3 regions of the Streptomyces sp. NPDC001858 genome follow, and region 2 is predicted to be linked to each of the others. Evidence: predicted binding sites of a transcription regulator. Region 2 holds the regulator's gene; each other region holds the start of a gene.
The links. The regulator HrcA, encoded in region 2, represses chaperone genes, less so after heat shock. The targets are predictions, from matches to a motif close to TTNGCACTCNGNNNNNCNGAGTGCNAA.
Positions count from the first base shown of each region.

Region 1: groES (co-chaperone GroES) is a predicted target of HrcA. The motif match lies at 1,606-1,632, and genes of this name have one in related genera.
Region 3: groL (chaperonin GroEL) is a predicted target of HrcA. The motif match lies at 1,338-1,364, and genes of this name have one in related genera.

Region 1 covers NZ_JBSFEV010000001.1:312,898-316,121, reverse strand. The annotation lists gene groL (chaperonin GroEL) at 1-1,041, opposite strand, end outside; gene groES (co-chaperone GroES) at 1,153-1,461, opposite strand; gene ACWCPF_RS01645 (polysaccharide deacetylase family protein) at 1,734-2,432, opposite strand; gene ACWCPF_RS01640 (polysaccharide deacetylase family protein) at 2,555-3,224, opposite strand, start outside.
Region 2 covers NZ_JBSFEV010000003.1:79,942-83,165, reverse strand. The annotation lists gene dnaJ (molecular chaperone DnaJ) at 118-1,254, opposite strand; gene hrcA (heat-inducible transcriptional repressor HrcA) at 1,255-2,271, opposite strand; gene ACWCPF_RS04970 (MBL fold metallo-hydrolase) at 2,467-3,192, shown strand; gene ACWCPF_RS04965 (DUF3097 domain-containing protein) at 3,224-3,224, shown strand, end outside.
Region 3 covers NZ_JBSFEV010000004.1:62,897-66,120, forward strand. The annotation lists gene thrC (threonine synthase) at 1-113, shown strand, start outside; gene ACWCPF_RS06990 (MoaD/ThiS family protein) at 167-442, shown strand; gene ACWCPF_RS06995 (cold-shock protein) at 906-1,112, shown strand; gene groL (chaperonin GroEL) at 1,526-3,148, shown strand; gene ACWCPF_RS07005 (acyltransferase family protein) at 3,221-3,224, opposite strand, start outside.

The DNA.
Region 1 (3,224 bases), on a different contig from region 2:
CGCGACGCGGCCGGTGACCTCGGAGGAGTCGCCGGCGCCGTCGACGACCGTGGTGTCGTCCTTGGTGACGGTGACGCGGCGGGCGGAGCCGAGCACGTCGATGCCGACCTGGTCGAGCTTGAGGCCGACCTCTTCGGAGATGACGGTGGCGCCGGTCAGGACCGCCAGGTCCTGGAGCATCGCCTTGCGACGGTCACCGAAGCCGGGGGCCTTGACGGCGACCGCGTTGAAGGTGCCGCGGATCTTGTTCACGACCAGGGTCGACAGGGCCTCGCCCTCGAGGTCCTCGGCGATGATCAGCAGCGGGCGCGAGGAGTTGGTCTGGATGACCTTCTCCAGCAGCGGCAGCAGGTCGGAGATCGAGGAGATCTTGCTCTGGTTGATGAGGATGTAGGGGTCCTCGAGCACAGCCTCCATGCGCTCCTGGTCCGTCACGAAGTACGGCGACAGGTAGCCCTTGTCGAACGCCATGCCCTCGGTGAAGTCCAGCTCCAGACCGAAGGTGTTGGACTCCTCGACGGTGATGACGCCGTCCTTGCCGACCTTGTCCATCGCCTCGGCGATGAGCTCGCCGACCTGCTGGTCCTGGGCGGACAGCGCGGCGACCGCGGCGATGTCGGACTTCTCCTCGATCGGGCGGGCCGAGGCGAGCAGCTCGTCGGAGACGGCCTTGACCGCCGCGTCGATGCCCTTCTTCAGGGAGGCCGGGGAGGCGCCCGCGGCGACGTTCTTCAGGCCCTCGCGGACCAGCGCCTGGGCGAGCACGGTGGCGGTGGTGGTGCCGTCGCCCGCGATGTCGTTGGTCTTGGTCGCCACCTCCTTCACCAGCTGGGCGCCGAGGTTCTCGTACGGGTCGTCGAGCTCGACCTCGCGGGCGATCGTGACACCGTCGTTGGTGATGGTGGGAGCGCCGAACTTCTTGTCGATGACGACGTTGCGGCCCTTGGGGCCGATCGTCACCTTGACCGTGTCGGCAAGCTTGTTGACGCCGCGCTCGAGGGCGCGACGGGCGTCCTCGTCGAACTTCAGGATCTTCGCCATGGGAGCGGTTCAGCCCTCTCGGAAAACGTGGGTGAAACGAACTGCGCCCCCAGCACCCGGCATCACAACTCGCGGGGGCCAGGAGCGCAGTTCACTGCAAAACTGGGTGAATTACTTCTCGATGATCGCGAGCACGTCGCGAGCCGAGAGGACGAGGTACTCCTCGCCGTTGTACTTCACCTCGGTGCCGCCGTACTTGCTGTACAGGACGACGTCGCCGACCTTGACGTCGAGCGGCAGGCGCTCGCCGTTCTCGAAGCGACCCGGACCAACGGCGAGGACGGCGCCCTCCTGGGGCTTCTCCTTCGCGGTGTCCGGGATGACCAGGCCAGAGGCGGTGGTCTGCTCGGCGTCGAGCGGCTGGACCACAATGCGGTCCTCGAGCGGCTTGATGGCAACCTTGGAGCTGGTGGTCGTCACGATCCGACCTCCCCCTTCGGAGATCTCACGGGGCTAACTGTCTGAGGTGGCGACCAGGTGGATCCGTCGTCGCGGGTGCCGGACCTGCCCGTCGCTATTGGCACTCTCCAGTGGGGAGTGCCAGAAGCGAGACTATGACCGCGGTTAGCACTCGGTCAAGCGGAGTGCCAATGCCTGCGGCGCGTCGGCAGGATTTCGGCCCTGAAGGGGCCTTGTCCTCAAACGCCGGACGGGCTGAAAAACAGACGCCCGCCCCGCGCTGGAAAGGGCTCTCAGACGTAGTCCTCCAGCCTTGCCACCGTCAGGCCCTGGGCCTGTGCCTGGCGTAGGAGGCGGGTGGTGCGTTCTCTCAGGCCTGGGCCCGGGGCCTCGTCGGGGGCCACGGCGATGATGTCGCCGGGGTGGAGGTGGTGGGGGCCGTGGGTGTAGGTGAGGTCGGCGGGGCCCATCGAGACGCGCCACAGGACGATCGCCGTGATGCCGCAGTCGGCGGCGGCGCGTCGGGTGGTGGCGTCGTACGCGCCGTACGGCGGGCGGAAGAGGCGGGGGCGCAGGCCGAAGCGGGAGCGGAGTTTGTCCTGCTGGCCGCAGATCTCGGCGCGCTGGCCGGCGTAGGGCAGGCCGCGCAGGGCCGGGTGGTCCAGGGTGTGGTTCTGGATGTTCGCGCCGACCGACTGCAGCCGGGCGAAGTGGGCGTAGCCCGGGCCCACGACGCTGTCCGTGAGGAACATGCTCACGGGCAGGCGCAGCTCGCGGACCATGTCGATGAAGCGGGGGTCGCGTTCCGCGCCGTCGTCGTAGGTGAGGAAGACGACCTTGTCGGTGGTCGGGATGCGGTCGACGACCGGGGGGAGGGCCGCGTGGGGGCTGCCCGCCAGCGAACCGGAGGGGTCCTTCGGGGCGGGAGCCAGGGGGGCTGTCAGGCCCCAGCGGCGGTAGGGGGCGGGCTCGGCCGGGCCGGTCGGGTGCACCCGGGCGGCGGCCTTCTTGCCCAGTCGTTCGATGGGGTCGACGGACTGGGCGCAGCCGGTCAGGGTCGCCAGGACGGTCGTCGTCAGGATCAGCAGTACGGTCGTCGGACCCCGCCGCGTCCTCACAGGTAGTCCTCCAGCCGGGCCACCGCGTACCCCTTGTCCGTGACCTTGTCCAGGAAGCGGCGGACCATGTCGGGCATGGTGCCCTTCCAGTCCTCGCGGCCACGGAAGTGGCTCAGGACGATATCGCCGGGGTGAAGGTCCTGGTCCCACTCGCGGTACTCCCAGTGGTCGACGAAGACCTCCTCCGCCCAGAGCGGGGCATAGCGCACGCCGCAGGTCTTCGCGGCGCGCAGGCTGTCCTGGTCGTAGTTGCCGAACGGCGGCCGGAAGAGGGCGGGGCGTTTGCCGAAGCGCTTCTCGATCACGTCCTGCATGCCGCAGATCTCGCGCTTCTGGCGGGCGTAGGAGAGGGCGGGCAGGTAGGGGTGGCGCAGGGTGTGGTTGTTCAGGCCCACGCCCAGGTCCTGCATCTTCTTGAAGTAGCCGTAGTCGTCGTTGACCAGGTAGTCGCTGAGGAACGCGGTGTACGGGATCTTCAGCTCGCTCATCATGCGCAGGAACGCGGGGTCCTTCTCGGCGCCGTCGTCGATGGTGAGGAAGACGACCTTGTCGTTGGTCGGGATCGTCGTGAAGACCGGGGGGAGACCGAGTTCCTCGTGGTCGGTGACCTCGAAGCCCTTGCGGGTCGTGATCTCCGGCTTGTGCGCGGGCGGCGCGGGGGGCGTC
Region 2 (3,224 bases):
CGGCATAGGCCACCGGCACACGTGCCGGTGGCCCGTACCTTTCGACTGCCCGTTCGACTGCCCTTTCGGTGCCTTTCGGCTGCCTTTCGGGGGTCTTTCGGGTGCCGTTCCGTGGGCTCAGCGCCCGTTGAAGGCGTCCTTCAGCCGCGAGAACAGGCCCTGCTGACCGGGCTGGAACTGACCGGTCGGCCGCTCCTCGCCGCGCAGCTTCGCGAACTCGCGCAGCAGCCGCTCCTGCTCGGGATCGAGCTTGGTCGGCGTCTGCACCTCGACGTGCACGATGAGGTCGCCGCGCCCGCCGCCCCGCAGATGCGTGACGCCCCGGCCGTGCAGCGGGATCGACTGGCCGGACTGGGTGCCGGGCCGGATGTCGACCTCCTCCAGGCCGTCCAGCGTCTCCAGCGGCACCTTGGTGCCGAGCGAGGCCGCCGTCATGGGGAGGGTGACCGTGCAGTGCAGGTCGTCGCCGCGGCGCTGGAACATCGCGTGCGGCAGCTCGTGGATCTCCACGTACAGGTCGCCGGCGGGACCGCCGCCGGGGCCGACCTCGCCCTCGCCCGCCAGCTGGATCCGGGTGCCGTTGTCGACACCGGCCGGGATCTTCACCGTGAGCGTGCGACGGGAGCGGACGCGGCCGTCACCGGCGCACTCCGGGCACGGCGTGGGGACCACGGTTCCGAAGCCCTGGCACTGCGGACACGGCCGCGAGGTCATGACCTGGCCCAGGAAGGACCGCGTCACCTGCGACACCTCACCGCGACCGCGGCACATGTCACACGTCTGGGCGGTCGTGCCCGGCGCCGCGCCCTCACCGCTGCAGGTGGCACAGACGATCGCCGTGTCGACCTGGATGTCCTTCGTCGTGCCGAAGGCGGCCTCCTCGAGGTCGACCTCCAGCCGGATCATCGCGTCCTGGCCGCGCCGGGTGCGCGAGCGCGGCCCGCGCTGCGACGCCGTCCCGAAGAACGCGTCCATGATGTCCGAGAAGTTGCCGAAGCCACCGGCCCCGAAGCCGCCCGCCGCGCCGCCGCCCGCCTGGGACAGCGGGTCGCCGCCGAGGTCGTAGACCTGCTTCTTCTGCGGATCCGACAACACCTCGTAAGCGGCGTTGATCTCCTTGAACCGCTCCTGGGTCTTCGGATCCGGATTGACATCCGGGTGCAGCTCGCGTGCGAGCCGCCGGAAGGCCTTCTTGATCTCTTCCTGCGACGCATCGCGGCGCACGCCGAGAACGGCGTAGTAGTCCGTGGCCACTTACGACTCCGCCAGGATCTGTCCGACGTACCGTGCCACCGCTCGTACCGCTCCCATCGTTCCCGGGTAATCCATGCGGGTCGGTCCGACCACGCCGAGTTTGGCGACTGCCTCGCCGCCCGAACCGTAACCGACCGACACCACCGAAGTGGAGTTGAGTCCCTCATAGGCGTTCTCGTGACCGATGCGTACGGTCATGCCCGAATCGCCCGCCTCGCCAAGGAGCTTGAGGAGCACGACCTGCTCCTCCAAGGCCTCCAGGACGGGCCGGATAGTGAGGGGAAAGTCATGTCCGAAGCGGGTGAGATTGGCGGTTCCGCCGATCATCAACCGCTCCTCGTTCTCCTCGACGAGCGTCTCCAGCAGGGTGGAGAGCACCGTCGCGACCGTGCCGCGGTCCTCCGCCTCGAAGGCTTCCGGCAGGTCCTCGACCAGCTGCGGCACGTCCGCGAAGCGGCGGCCCGCGACCCGGCTGTTGAGCCGCGCGCGTAGATCCGCCAGAGACGTCTCCCCGAAGGGCGCCGGGCAGTCCACGAGCCGCTGCTCGACCCGCCCGGTGTCCGTGATCAGCACGAGCATCAGGCGCGCGGGCGCGAGCGAGAGAAGCTCCACGTGCCGCACGGTCGAGCGGGTCAGCGACGGGTACTGCACGACGGCGACCTGCCGGGTGAGCTGCGCGAGCAGCCGCACGGTGCGGGCCACCACGTCGTCGAGGTCGACGGCGCCGTCGAGGAAGTTCTGGATGGCCCGGCGCTCCGGACCGGTCATCGGCTTGACGCCGGCCAGCTTGTCGACGAACAGCCGGTAGCCCTTGTCCGTGGGGATCCGCCCGGCGCTGGTGTGCGGCTGGGCGATGAACCCCTCGTCCTCCAGGGCGGCCATGTCGTTGCGGACCGTCGCCGGGGACACGCCGAGGTTGTGCCGCTCGGTGAGCGCCTTGGAACCGACCGGTTCCTCGGTGCCGACGTAGTCCTGGACGATGGCGCGCAGCACCTGGAGCCTGCGTTCACTCAGCAACCGCGCACACCTCCAGAAGTCGTCCCCAGTCCCCTGGGCGCCTGCCCTGACACCGCCCCTGGCACTCTTCACTTCCGAGTGCCAGCGTTCCCCGGCCCAGTGTACGGCCGTGGGGTGCACCCGGGGCAAGGTCGGCAGACGGCGATCGGTCGGCGATCGGTCGGGGCGGGGACGATATGAGGCTAGCGTCGCGGTATGACGGTGACTTGGGAAGAGCTCGGGTGGGAGCGGGTCGCGACCGGGGTCGGACGGTGCCGGCTGCCGGGCTGGGACTGCACGGCCGGGCTGGTCGTCGGGGCGGGCGCGGCGCTGATGGTAGACGCGGGGTCGAGCCTCGCGGAGGGGGCCCGGCTGCGGGCGCAGGCCGAGGAGCTGACCGGCGCCCGTGTGACCCATCTCGCGCTCACCCATCCCCACTTCGACCATGTCCTCGGCGCGGCCGCGTTCGCGGGGGCGGAGGTCTTCGGGGCGGTGGGCGTGGACACCGTGTCCGCCGAGGAGCTGCGGGCGGACGCGGTGCGCCACGGCCTCGACGAGACCGCGGCGACGGAGGCCGTGGACACGCTCGTCCGGCCCCGCCACCTGGTCTGCGGCGAGTGGACCCTGGACCTGGGCGACGGCCGCCAGGTGCTGCTGGCGAACGTGGGACCGGGCCACACCGCCCACGACCTGGCGATCCTGGTCCCCGCCGGGCCCGGTTCGCCGGAGGTGGTCTTCTGCGGCGACCTGGTCGAGGAGTCCGGCGAACCGCAGGCGGGCCCGGACGCCGTCCCCTCCCGCTGGCCCGCCGCCCTCGACCGGCTCCTGGACCTCGGCGGCGAGGACGCGCTGTACGTGCCGGGGCACGGGGCGGTGGTGGACGCGGCGTTCGTCCGGGCGCAGCGGGACGCGCTGGCGGCGAGATTCGGCGTGTCGTCCTGATCGCGCCCGGGCTTCTCCTATCGTCATCCGAA
Region 3 (3,224 bases), on a different contig from region 2:
TCGTGCTGAACACGGGCGACGGTCTCAAGACGCTCGACGCGGTGGCCGGCACGGGACTGACCGCGACCATTCGGCCCAACCTGGAGTCGTTCCACGAGGCGGGTCTCGGCTAGTCACTGCCCTGTGCCCCTGTGGGGGCGCGTCACCTGACCGGAGGTCGAAAGTCATGAGCGTCACCGTCCGCATCCCCACCATCCTGCGCACCTACACCGGCGGTTCGGCCGAGGTGAAGGCCGAGGGGGCGACCCTCGGCGAGGTCATCGCCGACCTGGAGCAGCACCACACCGGCATCGCCGCCCGCGTTCTCGACGATCAGGGCAAGCTGCGCCGGTTCGTCAACGTGTACGTCAACGACGACGACGTCCGCTTCGAGCAGGGTCTGGAGACGCCGACCCCGGACGGCGCCGGCGTCTCGATCATTCCGGCGGTCGCGGGCGGCTGAGAGGTCGCTGTACCCGCCGGTAGTACCCATCGGTAGTAACCGTCGGTAACAGTGATTACCGAGCGTTCATCGAATTGCCCTCTCCGCGATAGAAGCGGAGGGGGCAATTCAGTGTGGTTGAGCGCGGTACAGTTGGGGAACCCGGTCCGGATCAACGGATCCGGAGCCTTTGATTTCTGCCCCACGCCCGATAAGAAGCAGCCAAAGTGTGCATACCTTTCGCGGCTTTTGTGGCCTTTGTGGGGCCCGACTTGCCCCGAATTCAGGCGAATTCTCGCCACATTCCCGATCCTTTGCGTCCAGAATTCTCGTCCAAGTGACCTGTTGCAGAGGGCAGTTGGACAGATACATTCAGCCGCGGTCGACGCGTTCCGGCGCACGCCCCCAATCGTTGGGGGGTGAGGTCTGACCCGGATCCGCGAAGTGTGGATCTGTGCAAGGGCCAGTAATAGGGGAGTTAGGCATGGCTCAGGGCACCGTCAAATGGTTCAACGCGGAGAAGGGGTACGGCTTCATCGCGGTCGACGGTGGTGCGGATGTTTTCGTCCACTACAGCGCGATTCAGATGGACGGCTACCGCACCCTGGAAGAGGGTCAGCGGGTCGATTTCGAGATCTCGCAGGGTCAGAAGGGGCCGCAGGCGGACATGGTCCGTCTCGCGACCGGCTGAAGCGCGCGCCGACTGACAGCGTCGTTCTTCTGTACGTCACGTCCGAAGGGCTTGTACCTCCTGGGGGGTACGAGCCCTTCGGTGCGTCTGGTGCGCCTGCGAAGCGCCCGGAGCCTCTGGCGCCCCTCCGCTCGCACCGTTGTTCACCTGCGGATCCTCCCGAGTCGCTTGCGCCCACCCGTCGCCCGACCGCCACCCCCCAACGAGCCCGCTTCGCGGGCGCACCTTGCACTCTCGCATGCCGAGTGCTAATCATTGGCGTTAGCACTCTGAAGGTGAGAGTGACAACGAGGACCGGGTCGGTGAGGCCCGCAGGCCAGGTGGGGCAAGGAACCACGGGGCCGGCGAGCCGTCCGTCGCGGGCGCCAGCGCGGTCCGGAGCAATCCACCCCAGTCCGGGAGGACCACTTCACATGGCCAAGATCATCGCGTTCGACGAGGAGGCACGGCGCGGCCTCGAGCGCGGCATGAACCAGCTCGCGGACGCCGTGAAGGTGACGCTCGGCCCCAAGGGCCGCAACGTCGTCCTCGAGAAGAAGTGGGGCGCCCCCACGATCACCAACGATGGTGTCTCCATCGCCAAGGAGATCGAGCTCGAGGACCCGTACGAGAAGATCGGCGCCGAGCTGGTCAAGGAAGTCGCGAAGAAGACGGACGACGTAGCCGGTGACGGCACGACGACCGCGACCGTCCTGGCCCAGGCCCTGGTGCGCGAGGGTCTGCGCAACGTGGCCGCCGGCGCCAACCCGATGGCTCTGAAGCGCGGTATCGAGAAGGCCGTCGAGGCCGTCTCCGGTGCCCTGCTCGAGCAGGCCAAGGATGTCGAGACCAAGGAGCAGATCGCTTCCACGGCCTCCATCTCCGCCGCCGACACCCAGATCGGCGAGCTCATCGCCGAGGCGATGGACAAGGTCGGCAAGGAAGGCGTCATCACCGTCGAGGAGTCCCAGACCTTCGGTCTGGAGCTGGAACTCACCGAGGGCATGCGCTTCGACAAGGGCTACATCTCGGCGTACTTCGCCACCGACATGGAGCGTATGGAGGCCGTCCTCGACGACCCGTACATCCTGATCGCGAACTCCAAGATCGCGAACGTCAAGGACCTGCTCCCGCTCCTGGAGAAGGTCATGCAGTCGGGCAAGCCGCTGCTGATCATCGCCGAGGACGTCGAGGGCGAGGCCCTGTCGACCCTGGTCGTCAACAAGATCCGCGGCACCTTCAAGTCCGTCGCGGTCAAGGCCCCGGGCTTCGGCGACCGCCGCAAGGCGATGCTGAACGACATCGCCATCCTCACCGGTGGCGAGGTCATCTCCGAGGAGGTCGGTCTCAAGCTCGAGAACACCTCCCTGGACCTGCTGGGCAAGGCCCGCAAGGTCGTCATCACCAAGGACGAGACGACCATCGTCGACGGCTCCGGCTCCTCGGACCAGGTCGCCGGCCGGGTCAACCAGATCCGCGCCGAGATCGAGAACAGCGACTCGGACTACGACCGCGAGAAGCTGCAGGAGCGCCTGGCGAAGCTCGCCGGCGGTGTCGCGGTCATCAAGGCCGGCGCCGCCACCGAGGTGGAGCTCAAGGAGCGCAAGCACCGCATCGAGGACGCCGTCCGCAACGCGAAGGCCGCCGTCGAGGAGGGCATCGTCGCCGGTGGTGGCGTGGCGCTCATCCAGGCCTCCGCCGTCTTCGAGAAGCTGGAGCTCGAGGGTGACGAGGCGACCGGCGCCAACGCCGTGCGGCTCGCCCTGGAGGCCCCGCTCAAGCAGATCGCCATCAACGGCGGTCTCGAGGGTGGCGTCGTCGTGGAGAAGGTCCGCAACCTCCAGGTCGGTCACGGCCTGAACGCTGCGACCGGCGAGTACGTCGACATGATCGCCGAGGGCATCATCGACCCGGCGAAGGTGACGCGTTCCGCGCTGCAGAACGCGGCCTCCATCGCCGCGCTGTTCCTCACCACCGAGGCCGTCATCGCCGACAAGCCGGAGAAGGCGTCCGCGCCGGCCGGCGGCGGCATGCCGGGCGGTGACATGGACTTCTGAGCCCGCTCCAAGGCTCGGCTTTCCACCGAGGGCGGTACCCCTGTTCCCACAGGGGTACCGCCCTCGGGCGTTTTAC